Regions from separate parts of the Marinobacter sp. DUT-1 genome, predicted to be linked through region 2. Evidence: riboswitches for the same ligand, from Rfam matches in the RefSeq annotation. Region 2 holds a riboswitch; each other region holds the start of a gene.

Region 1 (4,387 bases), on a different contig from region 2:
TGATAGTTGCGGGAGCTGGGCGAACCGGGAAGCGCCTCCCAAAACACGCTCCTTCGGCACGTCCCTGTGACGCTTGAGCTCCGCCATCCATGGCTCCGCACAGTTTTGGGAGGCGCTTCCCGATTCACCCGATCTGACGCCCTGCAATGCGCAAGTAGAATTCCTGCCAGAAAGCTAACAGGGCCGTATCGCTTCTAAATTTCCGGTTTCTTAAAGCGAATTCCCGTGAGTCTAGTAGAGCTCGGTGGGTGGCCGGGTTCAGGACTGTGCGGAGCCAAGGATGGCGGAGCCCAAGCGCCCCAGGGATGGGCCGTCAGGAGCGTGTCCTGAACCGGGCCACCCACCGGGCTCCACCCGCGAAGTCACAGTCCTGCGAACCAGAACACCAAGCTATCAGACCTTGTCGTAAAGCTTACCGCCGGACTCCACAAACTCGCGGGACTTTTCCTGCATCCCGGCGTCAATCGCGGAAACCTCGTCCAGCCCGTTTTCTGCCGCGTAATCCCGGACTTCCTGGGAGATTTTCATGGAACAGAACTTAGGACCACACATGGAGCAGAAGTGAGCCACCTTGGCGGAGTCCTTGGGCAGGGTTTCGTCGTGGTAGGCCCGGGCGGTGTCCGGATCGAGGCCGAGGTTGAATTGGTCTTCCCACCGGAACTCGAAACGCGCCTTGGAGAGGGCATTGTCGCGGATCTGGGCGCCCGGGTGGCCTTTGGCCAGGTCGGCGGCGTGGGCGGCGATCTTGTAGGTGATGATGCCGGTTTTCACGTCGTCCTTGTTGGGCAGGCCCAGATGCTCTTTGGGAGTCACATAACAGAGCATGGCGCAGCCGTACCAGCCGATCATGGCAGCGCCGATGCCGGAGGTGATGTGGTCATAGCCCGGCGCGATGTCGGTGATCAGCGGGCCGAGGGTGTAGAATGGGGCTTCGTCGCAACATTCGAGCTGCTTTTCCATGTTTTCCTTAACCAGGTGCATGGGCACGTGGCCGGGGCCTTCGATCATGCACTGGACATCGTGCTTCCAGGCAATCTTCGTAAGTTCGCCCAGGGTTTCCAGTTCGCCGAACTGGGCCGCGTCGTTGGCGTCGGCGATGGAACCGGGGCGCAGGCCGTCGCCGAGGCTGAAGGAGACATCGTAGGCTTTCATGATTTCGCAGATGTCTTCGAAGTGCTCGTAAAGGAAACTTTCCTTGTGGTGGGCCAGGCACCACTTGGCCATGATGGAGCCACCACGGGAGACGATGCCCGTAACCCGGTTAGCGGTAAGCGGGACGTGATGCAGGCGCACACCGGCGTGGATGGTGAAGTAATCCACGCCCTGCTCGGCCTGTTCGATCAGGGTGTCCCGGAAGACTTCCCAGGTCAGGTCTTCGGCCACGCCGCCGACTTTCTCCAGGGCCTGGTAGATGGGCACGGTGCCGATGGGTACCGGGGAGTTACGGATGATCCATTCCCGGGTTTCGTGGATGTTCTTGCCGGTGGACAAATCCATGATGGTGTCGGCGCCCCAGCGGATGCCCCAGGTGAGCTTTTCCACTTCTTCCTCGATGGAGGAAGTGACCGCCGAGTTGCCGATATTGCCGTTGATTTTCACCAGGAAGTTGCGGCCGATGATCATCGGTTCGATTTCCGGGTGGTTGATATTGGCAGGAATGATGGCGCGGCCTCGGGCCACTTCGTCGCGAACGAATTCCGGTGTGATTTCCGCTGGCAGGTTGGCGCCAAAGGACTGGCCGGGATGTTGTTGGTCCAGCAGGCCCTGCTCACGGGCTTCCTGGAGTTTCATGTTCTCGCGTATTGCGATGTATTCCATTTCCGGGGTGATGATGCCCTGGCGGGCGTAGTGCATCTGGGAAACGTTCCTGCCCGGCTTGGCCCGCAGGGGTTTGCGCTCATCCATGAACCGGAGCGGGTCCAGTTGTGGGTCTTTCATGCGCCGGCGGGTGAATTCCGAGGTGTAGCCTTCCAGCTGTTCAACATCGCCCCGTTCGGCAATCCAGCCGGCACGGATGGGCTCCAGGCCTTTGCGCAGGTCGATACTCGCCTCCGGGTCCGTGTAGGGGCCTGAGGTGTCGTAAACGACCACCGGTGGGTTCTTCTCACCGCCCATTTCGGTCGGCGTGTCTTCCACAGTAATTTCCCGCATGGGCACTCGCAGATCGGATCGGCTACCCTGCACGTAGATTTTTCGTGAGCTTGGTAACGGTTTGATGGCGGCGGAATCAACTCTTGCGGAATCGCTGAGGTAGGATGGCAGGTCGGTCATCTTTCGCTCCCGGTAGATGGACTGGGGTTTCGGGTCGCGTATGACGGAGCCTGCATGGGCAGCCAAAGCCACTAGGACTGGGGACTGCTTTTGGGTCATCTGGTCTTAATCCCTACGCCGGTATTATCCGGATCAGGTCGCGGGTTCTGCGATGCAATCTCAGCCGGCCACCCAGGAATCAGGTAAGCCAGCACCCCGTCAAGACGCGAGTGAAATTCGGTTCAGCACACAATTTGTGTGACGTTTGCAAGTGTAGAGGCCAGGGGAATTATTGTCCATAATGGCCAACCATAAGCCCGCCGGATGCACACCCTGGTGCTTGAGAGCACTGTGCGGCCGGTTACCCGGCGTCCCGGACTGACGCCCATGCGCACAGGTATTCAGGAGAAAGAATGAAAAAACGACTGCTTTCCGGACTGATCGGTGTGATGGCTGCCCAACCAGCCCTCGCCATCGACCTGATCGACACCTACGAAAAAGCCCTCTCCTATGACTCCGGCATTGCGGCCGCCCAGGCCAGTTTCGAGGCCCAGCAGGCCGCGAGCGATGTCAGCAAAAGTGCGCTGCTGCCGCAGGTGGGCGCCTTCGGCAATGCCAACCATACGGACCTGGACGGCGACATTCAGGACGAAAGCTACAAGTCCACCAGTTACGGTGTCCAGCTGACCCAGCCGGTGTTCCGGGCCGACTCCTGGTTCCGGTACGACGCCAGCCAGTTCCAGACCGAATCCGCCCGGGCCCAGTACAACCTGGCCCAGCAGCAGCTGATCCTGGACGTGGCCACTGCCTATTTCAATGTACTCAGGGCCCAGGACACCGTCACTACAGCCCTGGCCACCGAAGCCGCAATCCAGCGCCAGTACGAGCAGGCCCAGGAGCGCTTTGATGTTGGCCTGATTGCGATTACCGAGGTATATGAGGCCCGTGCCAGCTATGACGATGCCAAGAGCCAGCGGATTGCCGCGGAAAACCAGCTCAATGTCGCCAAGGAACAACTGGCAAGGCTGACCGGGGAGTACCCGGAGGATCTGGAGAACCTGCGCCGGAACTTCCCGCTCGGTCGCCCGGAACCAATGGACCCTTCGGCCTGGGAAACCACGGCGCTGGAGCAGAACTGGTCCATTCAGTCCGCGCTCTATGACCTCAACGCCAGCGAGGCCAACCTGAAGGTTGCCAAATCCGGCCATTACCCGACCCTGGATCTCACCGCGTCCTACGGTGACAACGAGATTGACGGCGGCAGCCCCAACCAGTTCGAAGGGACCCAGGGCGTTATTGGCCTGGAGCTGAACGTGCCACTGTATACCGGTGGTGGTACCCAGGCGGGCGTTCGGCAGCAACGGTCCCTCGTTACCGTGGCGGAAGAGCAGCTCAACACCGTTCGACGGGACGTCCGGGTGAATACCCGCAGCCTGTTCCTGACCGTGAACAACAATGTCGAGACCGCTTCGGCGCTGTCACAGACCATTATTTCCCGCCGCAGTGCACTGGATGCCACCCGTGCCGGCTATGAAGTGGGTACCCGGAATATCGTGGAAGTGCTGGATGCGGAGCGGGCCTATTACGTGGCGCTGCGTGACTATGCCAATGCCCGTTATGACTACGTGATCAACACGCTGCAGCTGAAGCAGGCCGCCGGCACTCTCAGCCCACAGGATCTGGTGGACCTGAACAACTGGCTGAGCGAAACAGCACCAGGCATTGAAGCCCTGGCCAACGAGGAACAGACCCTGGACGATCCGGCCCGCTAGGGGACCGCTTTGGCGGGCAGGCACACTGCCCGCCACTCACATCAAACCCGCTCGATAATTCCCTCGACCACTTTTTCCAGCGCGCCCCGGTTCTTGTTCACCACTGACAGTGCGCGCCGTCCAATCGCTTCCCGCTCACTGGGGTGACTGAACAGGGTGATCAGGAAGGTCGCCAATTCTTCGGCGTTGGCCACGATCTTGACGCCGGTATCGTCCAGCAGGCGCTGATAGATGGTCTCGAAATTGAACACGTGAGGCCCGGAAAACACCGGGATTCCCCAGCCAGCCGGCTCCAGGGGATTGTGCCCACCCCGTTCAATAAGCGAACCACCCACAAAGGCAATGTCACTGGCACCATAGAGCAT
Region 2 (4,387 bases):
TTTCTTACCGGGCGGCCTCTCAGTCATAGCGGCAATTCCGACCGCCGGTCTTGGCGCCTTGTTGCTGGTCGCCGCCGTGGAGCTGGCTGCGTCGAAACGTCTCTGGACAGCCAAGCCGTCCTGTTGGCCTGTCATCGCAATAACCGCGCTGGTGACTGTCTGGGTCGACCCGTTTTTCGGGCTTCTGGCCGGCGTGGCTTCGGAAACGGTTCGGGCGGCATTGGTGCGTAGACAGAAGATTGCCTAGTGTCCCGTCCGGCGGCGCTGCACCGTCGTTAGCAGCAGCGTAACTCCGCCCGAAGCCACGATTGCCCCGGCAAACGGCGCCAGTGTCGGCACGCCACCGGGGAAACTGGCAATCTGGAGAGCTTCACCGAGACTGCCGCCCACGATCCAGCCCGGCAAAATCGCCCCGGCGACTCCGGCCAACACACCGCTTAACGCAGCGGTTGTTGATACCCGGGGCCAAAGTCCCATCAGAATGGGAATGATGGCCGTTGCGCACAGCAGATCGGCAATCAGGAACAGCCGCAGAACCGACGCACCCTGCAAGGCTATCACCACAACCGGCACCATCAGGGCCACCGTTACCCAGCGCGCGCCGGCGAGTGTCAGGCCCGCTTTTTCAGCGACCGCCAGGGAGGCAATGCCGTTCTGGAGGGTATCCACGGACGATGCGACCAAAGTGACGGCCAATACCAGCGCGACCGCGCCCAACCATTGCGGTGCTTCATTTATCAGGGCAAAAAACGGAATGGGCGGTTGCCCCAGTTCAAGCCCGGCCATGGCAGCGCTCATCCCGAGGCCACCCACGACCGCAACCACAACGATGGTGGTGCCACCGCCGAGGAGGGCGCCTTTCCACAGTGAGCTGCTGTCCCGTGCGGCCCAGACCCGTTGCCAGTAGCCCTGATGAAAGAGGTTGGCCGCGGTTACCGCGAGCACCAGGGTAAGGGCGACACTGACCGCGCTCCAGAAGGGAATGCCCGGCAATTTGGCCGACTCCGACATGGCAGGCAGGTGTTTCCAGTCTACAAAAAGCACCGCAGCCAGCAGCGCCATCAACAGCAATGCCTGCCAGCGGTCGGTGGCCAGACTGGCCCGTAATCCGCCCCAGGTGGTGTAGACCAGTGTCGTGACCGCGACACCAATAATGACGATCTGACCATTGAGGTCAGACAGCAGTCCGGTGATTGCGCCAATGGCTGTGAGCTCCGCGGCCAGAAAGCACGACATGTACAAAACCGAGATCAACGAGACCCAGCGGCGCATACCTTTACCGAAGCGACTTTCGGCAAACTCGCTGATGCTGCGCCCTTCGGGCATTTGCCGGCGAATGACGGGGCCGAGCATGGCGAAGACGATAAAAGGCAATGCCGCCCCCAGGGCGTAGCCGGCCAGTGCCACCGGGCCAACAAAGGCGCCCACTTCCGGTGGCGCAAAGAGGATCCAGGCGCCCATGCCTGACGCCAGAAAGGAAAGGCCAATGGTGGTCGCGCCCTGACTGTTGCGGGCGGTCATGTAGTCGTCAATGCCGTTGGCTGTTTGACGGGCACGCAAGCCCAGCCAACCGAACAGGCACAATGCCGCCACAATGGCGGCCATCTGGGTCATCATCATGTCGCGCTTCCTCCGCCGGAATGATCCGGATCAGGTTCCAGGGTCTGCCGAAGGCACTCTCAGCCCCGGCTGTGTTGCCGGGACTCCCCTGTCGACTGGAACTGTCTGTGTGTGGTGTTGAATGCGTAGCCGGTGGGTAACGGCCATCAGGCATCCATTTAAACTGTCAGCGGCATGGTAAAGATAGGGCCGGCTCTGAGCAACTGGAGGGTGCTGGGCATCAAGCGAATCTCAGGAAACCAGGTCACTGGCTTTTCAGTGAGGCTGACGAGGGCCTGGTAGTGATCATGGTTAGTAAAAACTTATAAACCATCGATGATGCGCTCAACGCATATCTGGCTCCTCACCTATGTGCATAAATTCCCGAAAAGCGGAAACGGCCGTGTTTTGCTCGATATTGGTGGCCCAGGCGAGTCCGACGTCCATTGTCGGTATCCGGTCGACCAGAGAGGTCACCTCGACGCGGCGTCCGTCGAGCGACCAGGGGCGATAAATCATGTCGGAGAGGATCGTGACGCCCATGCCGCTGGCAACCATTGAGCGCACGGCTTCAACGGAACTCGTTCTGAAAATTGTATGAGGTCGATAGTTCGTGCGATTCCAGTAGCGCTGTGTGGTGTTACTGGCTTCGTCAACCGTCAGCATAATGTAGGGTTGGGCAGCAACATCGGCCAGAGAGATTGATGGCAGCTCGAGAAGAGGGTGGTTCGCCGACAACCAGAGCCTGCGGCGTGATTGCAGCAAGGTCTCGTAGGATATTCCCTCCTGATCGACAATATTAGAGGTGAGCATCACTGCAAGATCGAATTCACCAGATGCAAGCCCATCTTCGATCGCAGTTCGCGAAGCTTCAGTCAACTGAAGGTCCACGTGGGGAAATACACGAAGGAACCGCTCAATGTAGGTTGGAATATAGTAGCCAGCAACCGTGTATGTCATTGCTAAACGAAGAGTGCCCTTAACGTCATCACGCAAGCGGCGTGGAGATGTGACGGCCTCCTCCACCACAGCCATTATTCGTCGGGCGTGATCGTAAAAGATATTGCCCTCATAGGTCAGGGCTACTCCCCCGGCATGTCTCGCGAGGAGCGGGGTGCCGACGATTTCCTCAAGCTGTTTTACTGCCGTTGTCACTGCAGATTGGGACACATTCAGTTCGAGAGCTGCGCGTGAAATCTGTCCCAAGTTCGCGACCGCAATGAAGTAACGGATCTGACGGATCGTAGGTGTATTCATAAAATTTATAGTAGCTATTCATTTAAAAGATTGAAAAATAAACCCTAATTTAAGTGTGGTTATAAAGCTACCCACATCATGATGCCTCTTTCCTAAATAATATATCTTTAAATCAATGCTTTATGAGTGATCCTGTGGCGCGCGAACTACCCGTTCATGCCCGAGCTCGCCGCGAAAGCTCTCCAATCAGTGTATCGTTTTAACAGATATTTGGACACTGAAAATCGTATTATACAAATTTGCTGTCTCATTTTATGGTTGTTTTAACGTCTTTCCAGAGGGGATTGGCGTTGGGGCAGCAGAGCTCCTTTCACATTAGGAGAAACAATAATGAAAAAATTTCTCAGCGCATCAGCTGCGACGATGGCAATGACGATTGCCTTTTCCAGCAGCGCAATGGCCGAAACCTGGTACCCATATCCTGTCGAAGTCTGGACTCCCCCCTTCAACATGGATAGCCCACGCAGCAAGACAGATTACGAACCACTCGCCGAAGCCTCGCAGAAATGGAATCTCTGCGTTTCTTTCCCGCACATGAAGGATGCTTACTGGCTTGGCGTCAATTACGGCATCACCGAAGAGGCCAAGAGGCTCGGTGTGGCCGCCACTGTGACGGACGCGGGTGGCTACACGAACCTCAACACTCAAATCTCGCAGATCGAGGATTGCGTTTCCGCAGGTGCGGATGCCGTTATTATCGGCGCCATCGCCTATGACGGGCTTAACAACCTGGTCGCTGAGATCAATGAAAACGGTATCCCGGTCATCGACGTTATCAACGGAATGTCGTCCGACCAGCTCTCAGCCAAGTCGTTGGTATCCTTTGGCGAAATGGGCGCCAAGGCTGGTGAATTCCTGGCTGAACTGCATCCTGCGGGTGGGGAGTCAGCGAAAGTCGCCTGGTTCCCGGGTCCCGCTGGTGCCGGTTGGGTAGAAGCAGGAAATGCCGGTTTCCTGGGCGCGGTAGAGGGTTCAGCGATCGAGATGGTAGAAACAAAATACGGCGACACCGGTAAGGAAGCCCAAGCCAGGCTCGTCGAGGATACTCTCCAGACCTATCCCGATCTTGACTACATTGTCGGCACTGCGGTCACAGCAGAAGCGGCTATTCCAATCCTCCGCTCAAGGGGGCTGGCAGATAAAATAAAGGTAGTGTCCTACTATTATGCTCCGGGTGTTGATCGGGGTATCGCCCGTGGCCAGATCCTTGCTGCACCAACCGATTCCACCGTCATTCAGGGGCGCATCGCTGTCGACCAGGCCGTTCGGATACTGGAAGGCAAGGATTATCTCAAGCACGTCGGTCCTGAGCTCTATGTGGTAACACAGGAAAACTACGACGAGTTTGACGCGGCTTCGACTCTGGCACCAAACGGCTTCCGCCCAGTTTTCTCGGTAAAGTAAGCCATGTTGAATTCAATCAACAAACAGCAGGGTCGTGAGGAGGCGGGGGGAACCCCGCTCCTCCAGACCCGGGCCATTACCAAGGAGTATCCTGGCGTCCGGGCGCTTGATGGCGTGGATTTCGAAC
Region 3 (4,387 bases), on a different contig from region 2:
AGAGCAAGCGGACGCTTGAGCCGGGGCCAGTGCAGCCAGCGCCAGCGGTACCAGCCCAATAATCCTAGCTGGTCCGCCTGTTGTGCCGTTGCCTGATCCAGGCCGGTGAGCGGTCCCTTAAGGAGCTGGGTGACAAATGGCAGGGCCATCAGACCATTGATCAGCGCAACCAGCGCCAGCCCCTGCGAGGAGTGTCCCAGGCTCGGCCGGAGAAGCAGAAACAGGCCTGTCCCAAGGACGATCGGCGGGACCATCAGGGGCACCGCGGTTGCCACCGAAGATAACCTGCCCAGATGCGGGCCACCCCGACTGGCGAGGGCCAGCACAAGGAGGGCCGACAGCACCGAAAACGCGCCGGCGGGCAGGGCAATGGCGAAGCTTAGTAGTGTCGCGTTCACCAGATCCGCGAGCGGGTTACCACCGTCAACGGCCACTGTGACAAGCCCCGGCAGGCCCCGGAACAGGATTGCGGCCAGTGGCAGAAGGAGAAAAAGGGTAAAGCACAGTAGCAGCACGATATCCCGGAACCGCGTGATGCCGTGGCTGTCTGGCCTAAGTATGGTTTCTGAAAAACTGCGTTGTGGCGTAAGGTTAGCTGACAAACCTCGACGAACCATCAAGAGCCAGATGGCACCGCAGATTGATAACTGCACAATCGCCAGCAGGGCCGCGCGACCGAAGTCGAATTCAAAGCGCAGAGACTGGTAGATCGCTACTTCAAGGGTAGTGGACGCGGGCCCTCCGCCGAGCGTCATCACGATGGCAAAACTGGTAAAGCAGAGGGTAAATACCAGGGCTGCGATGCCCGGCAACACACGGCGCACAGCCGGCCAGTCAAGGGTGCGCCAGAGCCACCACCCGGTCAGGCCGAGCTGGCTGGCCACCCGCCGCCGGGGCGCGGGAACCGATTCCAGTGCCTGGAGCAGAATCCGGCCGGCCAATGGTGCATTGAAAAACACGTGAGCCAGCACGATGCCGTTAAGCCCGTAGAGATTCCAGCGGACCGTGGTCCAGTGTTCAACCACTGACGTCAGCCAGCCGTGCCGGCCATAAACTCCCACCAGTCCCGAAACCGCCACGATCGTTGGCAGAACCAGGCTCAGCTCCATCATCCGTAACAGCAAGTTTCGACCCGGGAATCGGGGCTGCCTGACCAGGGCAAGTGCAATGAACAGTCCCAGAACCAGGCTGAGCAAAGTGGAAAGGGTGGCCTGCCAGATCGTGAAACGGATGACATTGCTGAGATAGCGGTTTTGCCAGAGCTCGGAGGCTTCCGGCAGGTGGGCCTGCCAGAGCAGCGCGGCTACACCGGCAATGGTCAATGCCAGCAGGCTACCGGCGATGAGCAGGCCCGGGCCGATCTGCCAGCCCGGGTGGCTGAGCGGCGCCTGGGTGGCACCGAACGGGAATTGACGCATTACGGGATCATGGCGTTGAGCCATTCATCCAGCCAGGATTTGCGTTTTTCTGCCACGGTGGCCGGATCGATAAACAGGGTTTTGTCCGGCTGGATCAGGCGATCAAACACCTCCGGTAATTCATCCCCCAGATCAATGGCCGGGTACATCACGTTCTTCAGGGGAATATGGCGCTGGAAATCTGCGGTCAGGATGAACTGCAGGAAGTCCCGGGCCAGTGCTTTCTGTTCCGAGGGCTCAACCAATGCCGCCACTTCCACCTGAAGGTAATGACCCTCCTCGAACTCGGCCGCCTGGTAACGGTCGGTCTTGTCGATGGCCATGTGATAGGCCGGAGACGTGGAGTAGGAGAGGATCATCGGTGCCTCACCGTTCATGAACAGCGAGAAGTAGCCGTCACTCCAGCTCTTGGTAGTTGTCAGAATGTTATCGCTGAGGGCCTGCCACTTTTCGCCGGCCTGGTCGCCGTAGACGGCCTTCATCCAGAGCAACAGGCCAAGGCCCGGTGTGCTGGTCCGGGGATCCTGGATAATGATCTGCAGTTCCTCGGGTGCGTTGACCAGTTCCTCCAGGCTTTTCGGAGGGTTGGGTAACTGTTGGGTGTCATAGACGAAGGCAAAATAGCCCCAGTCGTAGGGCACAAACAGGGAATCCTGCCACTCGACGGGCAGATCAAGAGATTCGAGCGCGATACTGTGCGGAGCAAGCAGGCCGGTCTGCCTGGCGGTTTCCATGGTGCCGGTGTCCAGCCCGAGAACCACATCCGCGTCGGTGGAATTGCCCTCGAGGCGAAGCCGCTGGAGGATGTCACCTCCGCTATCAAGGACCACATATTCGAGGGTGCAGTGACATTGTTGCTCGAACGCTTCCTTCACGCCCGGTCCGGGTCCCCATTCGGCAGCGAATGACGGGTGGGTGTAGACGGTCAGGGCTTCGTTGCCCTGGGCACTGGCCAGAAGCGGCAGCGCGATGCCTGCAAAAAGGGTCAGGGGGCGTCTCAGCATGGTCGTATCCTCGGATTCGATCTGGGGAACCATGCCGCGGTTTCACTGGAACGGTGAATACTCAATCCCTTCGCCGGTACGAACCGGATCAGGTTCCGCGGGTATGGTCTCAGCCCTTCATTTCTTGAGCGAAGGGCACCCCGTTGAGTGGCGCACAGTATAACACGCTAGCCGTTGCCTCCGGCCAGCCATCGAGTTTGCCTATCAGCGTCATTGTGTCGCATATAGCCATGGCGCCTATGCTTAGAACTAAAAGTATGGTGTAGTGTGTGACGTAACGACAGACACTCCCGACGGAGGAATGACTATGCAAATGCCTGCAGTCACACATTTCTTTGATGAACCGACCAATACTTTCAGTTACGTAGTACAGGATCCAGCGAGTAATGCCTGTGCCATCGTGGATTCCGTGCTGGATTTCGATTACGCCGCCGGCCGGACCGACGTCCGTTCCGCTGAAGAGATCATCCGTTTCGTAAAGGATGGCGGCCTGAAGGTCGAGTGGATACTCGAAACTCACGTTCACGCTGACCACCTTTCTGCGGCGCCTTACCTGCAGGAACAGCTCGGTGGCAAGACCGGCATCGGCCAGAAAATCGTTGACGTGCAGGAAATCTTCGGAAAAGTCTTCAACGCCGGTACCGAATTTGCCCGTGATGGCAGCCAGTTTGACCGGCTTTTCGAGGAAGGGGATTCGTTCCAAATCGGCAACCTGGAAGGGTGGGTGCTGCATACCCCCGGCCATACCCCTGCGTGCCTGACGTATGTCATCGGTGACGCAGCTTTCGTTGGCGACACACTGTTTGCACCGGATTCCGGCACCGCCCGCTGTGACTTTCCCGGCGGTGACGCTCACACGCTCTACCGCTCTGTCCAGAAGGTTCTGGCGCTGCCCGATGAGACTCGGATCTTCCTGTGCCACGACTACAAGGCACCGGGCCGGGACGAGTTCCAGCATGAAACCACGGTTGCCGAGCAACGGGCCAACAATATCCACGTTCGCGAAGGCATGACCGAAGACGATTTCGTCAGGCTCCGGACCGAGCGGGACGCCACGCTCAGCATGCCCCGCCTGATCCTGCCTTCGGTACAGGTGAACATGCGGGCAGGTGGGATGCCACTGGCCGAGGATAACGGACAGGTTTACCTGAAAGTACCTGTAAACCGCTTCTGACAGAGGGTACGCCATGAAGATTCATTATCTTGAACCGGAGTTCGCGGTTGCGGATACCGTGGCTATCGGCGATCTCCCTGAAATCCGGGAAAAAGGCTTCCGGACACTGATCTGTAACCGTCGCCCCGGGGAAGAGGGTTACGCCGGTGAGCAGGCCTACGCGGAGGCTGCCGCCAAGGTCGGTCTTGAGTGGGTATGTGTCCCGGTGGCATCCGGCGAGTATTCCGAAGCAGACGTGGAAGCGTTCGGCAAAGCGCTGGAACAAGTACCTTCACCCATCCTCGGGTTCTGTCGGACCGGCCGTCGTGCTGTTCACATGTGGGCCCAGGCCCGCGCTCGGGAACCCCAGTGCAGTATTCCGATGCTGCTCAAGGCGGCCCACGAGGCCGGTCATGATCCTCAGCCCATTCGGGAACTGCTGGAAAAGTAACGTTTGATTATTGAGCTCGACGGACAGGGAGGTCCTTTGATATTGCGGAGTTGAAGACCAGATGAAACCTCACCAAAACGCCGATCGATCCTCCCTGAAATACCATGACGTGGTCATCATCGGGGCCGGAGCAGGCGGAATTGCGACCGCTGCGAGCCTGTTAAAGCGCCAGAAGGACCTGGATATCGCAATCATTGATTCTTGTGAAATTCATTATTACCAGCCGGGCTGGACCATGGTTGGTGGCGGTGTGTTTTCCGCTGAAAGTACACGCCGCAAGACCGAAACCGTCATCCCCACCGGCTGCCACTGGTACCGTGTGGCCGCGGAGAACGTAGATCCTGAGGCCCGGACTGTTACA

What was found. A riboswitch is a leader RNA that binds a small molecule or an ion and turns the genes downstream of it on or off. The one in region 2 is predicted to bind thiamine pyrophosphate.
Region 1: linked by a shared signal. The riboswitch ahead of thiC (phosphomethylpyrimidine synthase ThiC) and the one ahead of ACQUTG_RS10805 (sodium:solute symporter family transporter) in region 2 are both predicted to bind thiamine pyrophosphate.
Region 3: linked by a shared signal. The riboswitch ahead of thiB (thiamine ABC transporter substrate binding subunit) and the one ahead of ACQUTG_RS10805 (sodium:solute symporter family transporter) in region 2 are both predicted to bind thiamine pyrophosphate.

The regions. Positions count from the first base shown of each region.
Region 1 covers NZ_JBNRLS010000005.1:99,364-103,750, forward strand. The annotation lists gene thiC (phosphomethylpyrimidine synthase ThiC) at 394-2,271, opposite strand; TPP riboswitch at 2,364-2,479, opposite strand; gene ACQUTG_RS16380 (TolC family outer membrane protein) at 2,664-4,022, shown strand; gene waaA (lipid IV(A) 3-deoxy-D-manno-octulosonic acid transferase) at 4,064-4,387, opposite strand, start outside.
Region 2 covers NZ_JBNRLS010000003.1:168,417-172,803, reverse strand. The annotation lists gene ACQUTG_RS10810 (molybdate transporter family protein) at 1-247, shown strand, start outside; gene ACQUTG_RS10805 (sodium:solute symporter family transporter) at 244-1,620, opposite strand; TPP riboswitch at 1,610-1,720, opposite strand; gene ACQUTG_RS10800 (LysR family transcriptional regulator) at 1,945-2,856, opposite strand; gene torT (TMAO reductase system periplasmic protein TorT) at 3,187-4,260, shown strand; gene ACQUTG_RS10790 (sugar ABC transporter ATP-binding protein) at 4,264-4,387, shown strand, end outside.
Region 3 covers NZ_JBNRLS010000002.1:241,772-246,158, forward strand. The annotation lists gene thiP (thiamine/thiamine pyrophosphate ABC transporter permease) at 1-1,418, opposite strand, end outside; gene thiB (thiamine ABC transporter substrate binding subunit) at 1,418-2,422, opposite strand; TPP riboswitch at 2,471-2,575, opposite strand; gene ACQUTG_RS06730 (MBL fold metallo-hydrolase) at 2,730-3,596, shown strand; gene ACQUTG_RS06735 (TIGR01244 family sulfur transferase) at 3,610-4,026, shown strand; gene ACQUTG_RS06740 (NAD(P)/FAD-dependent oxidoreductase) at 4,088-4,387, shown strand, end outside.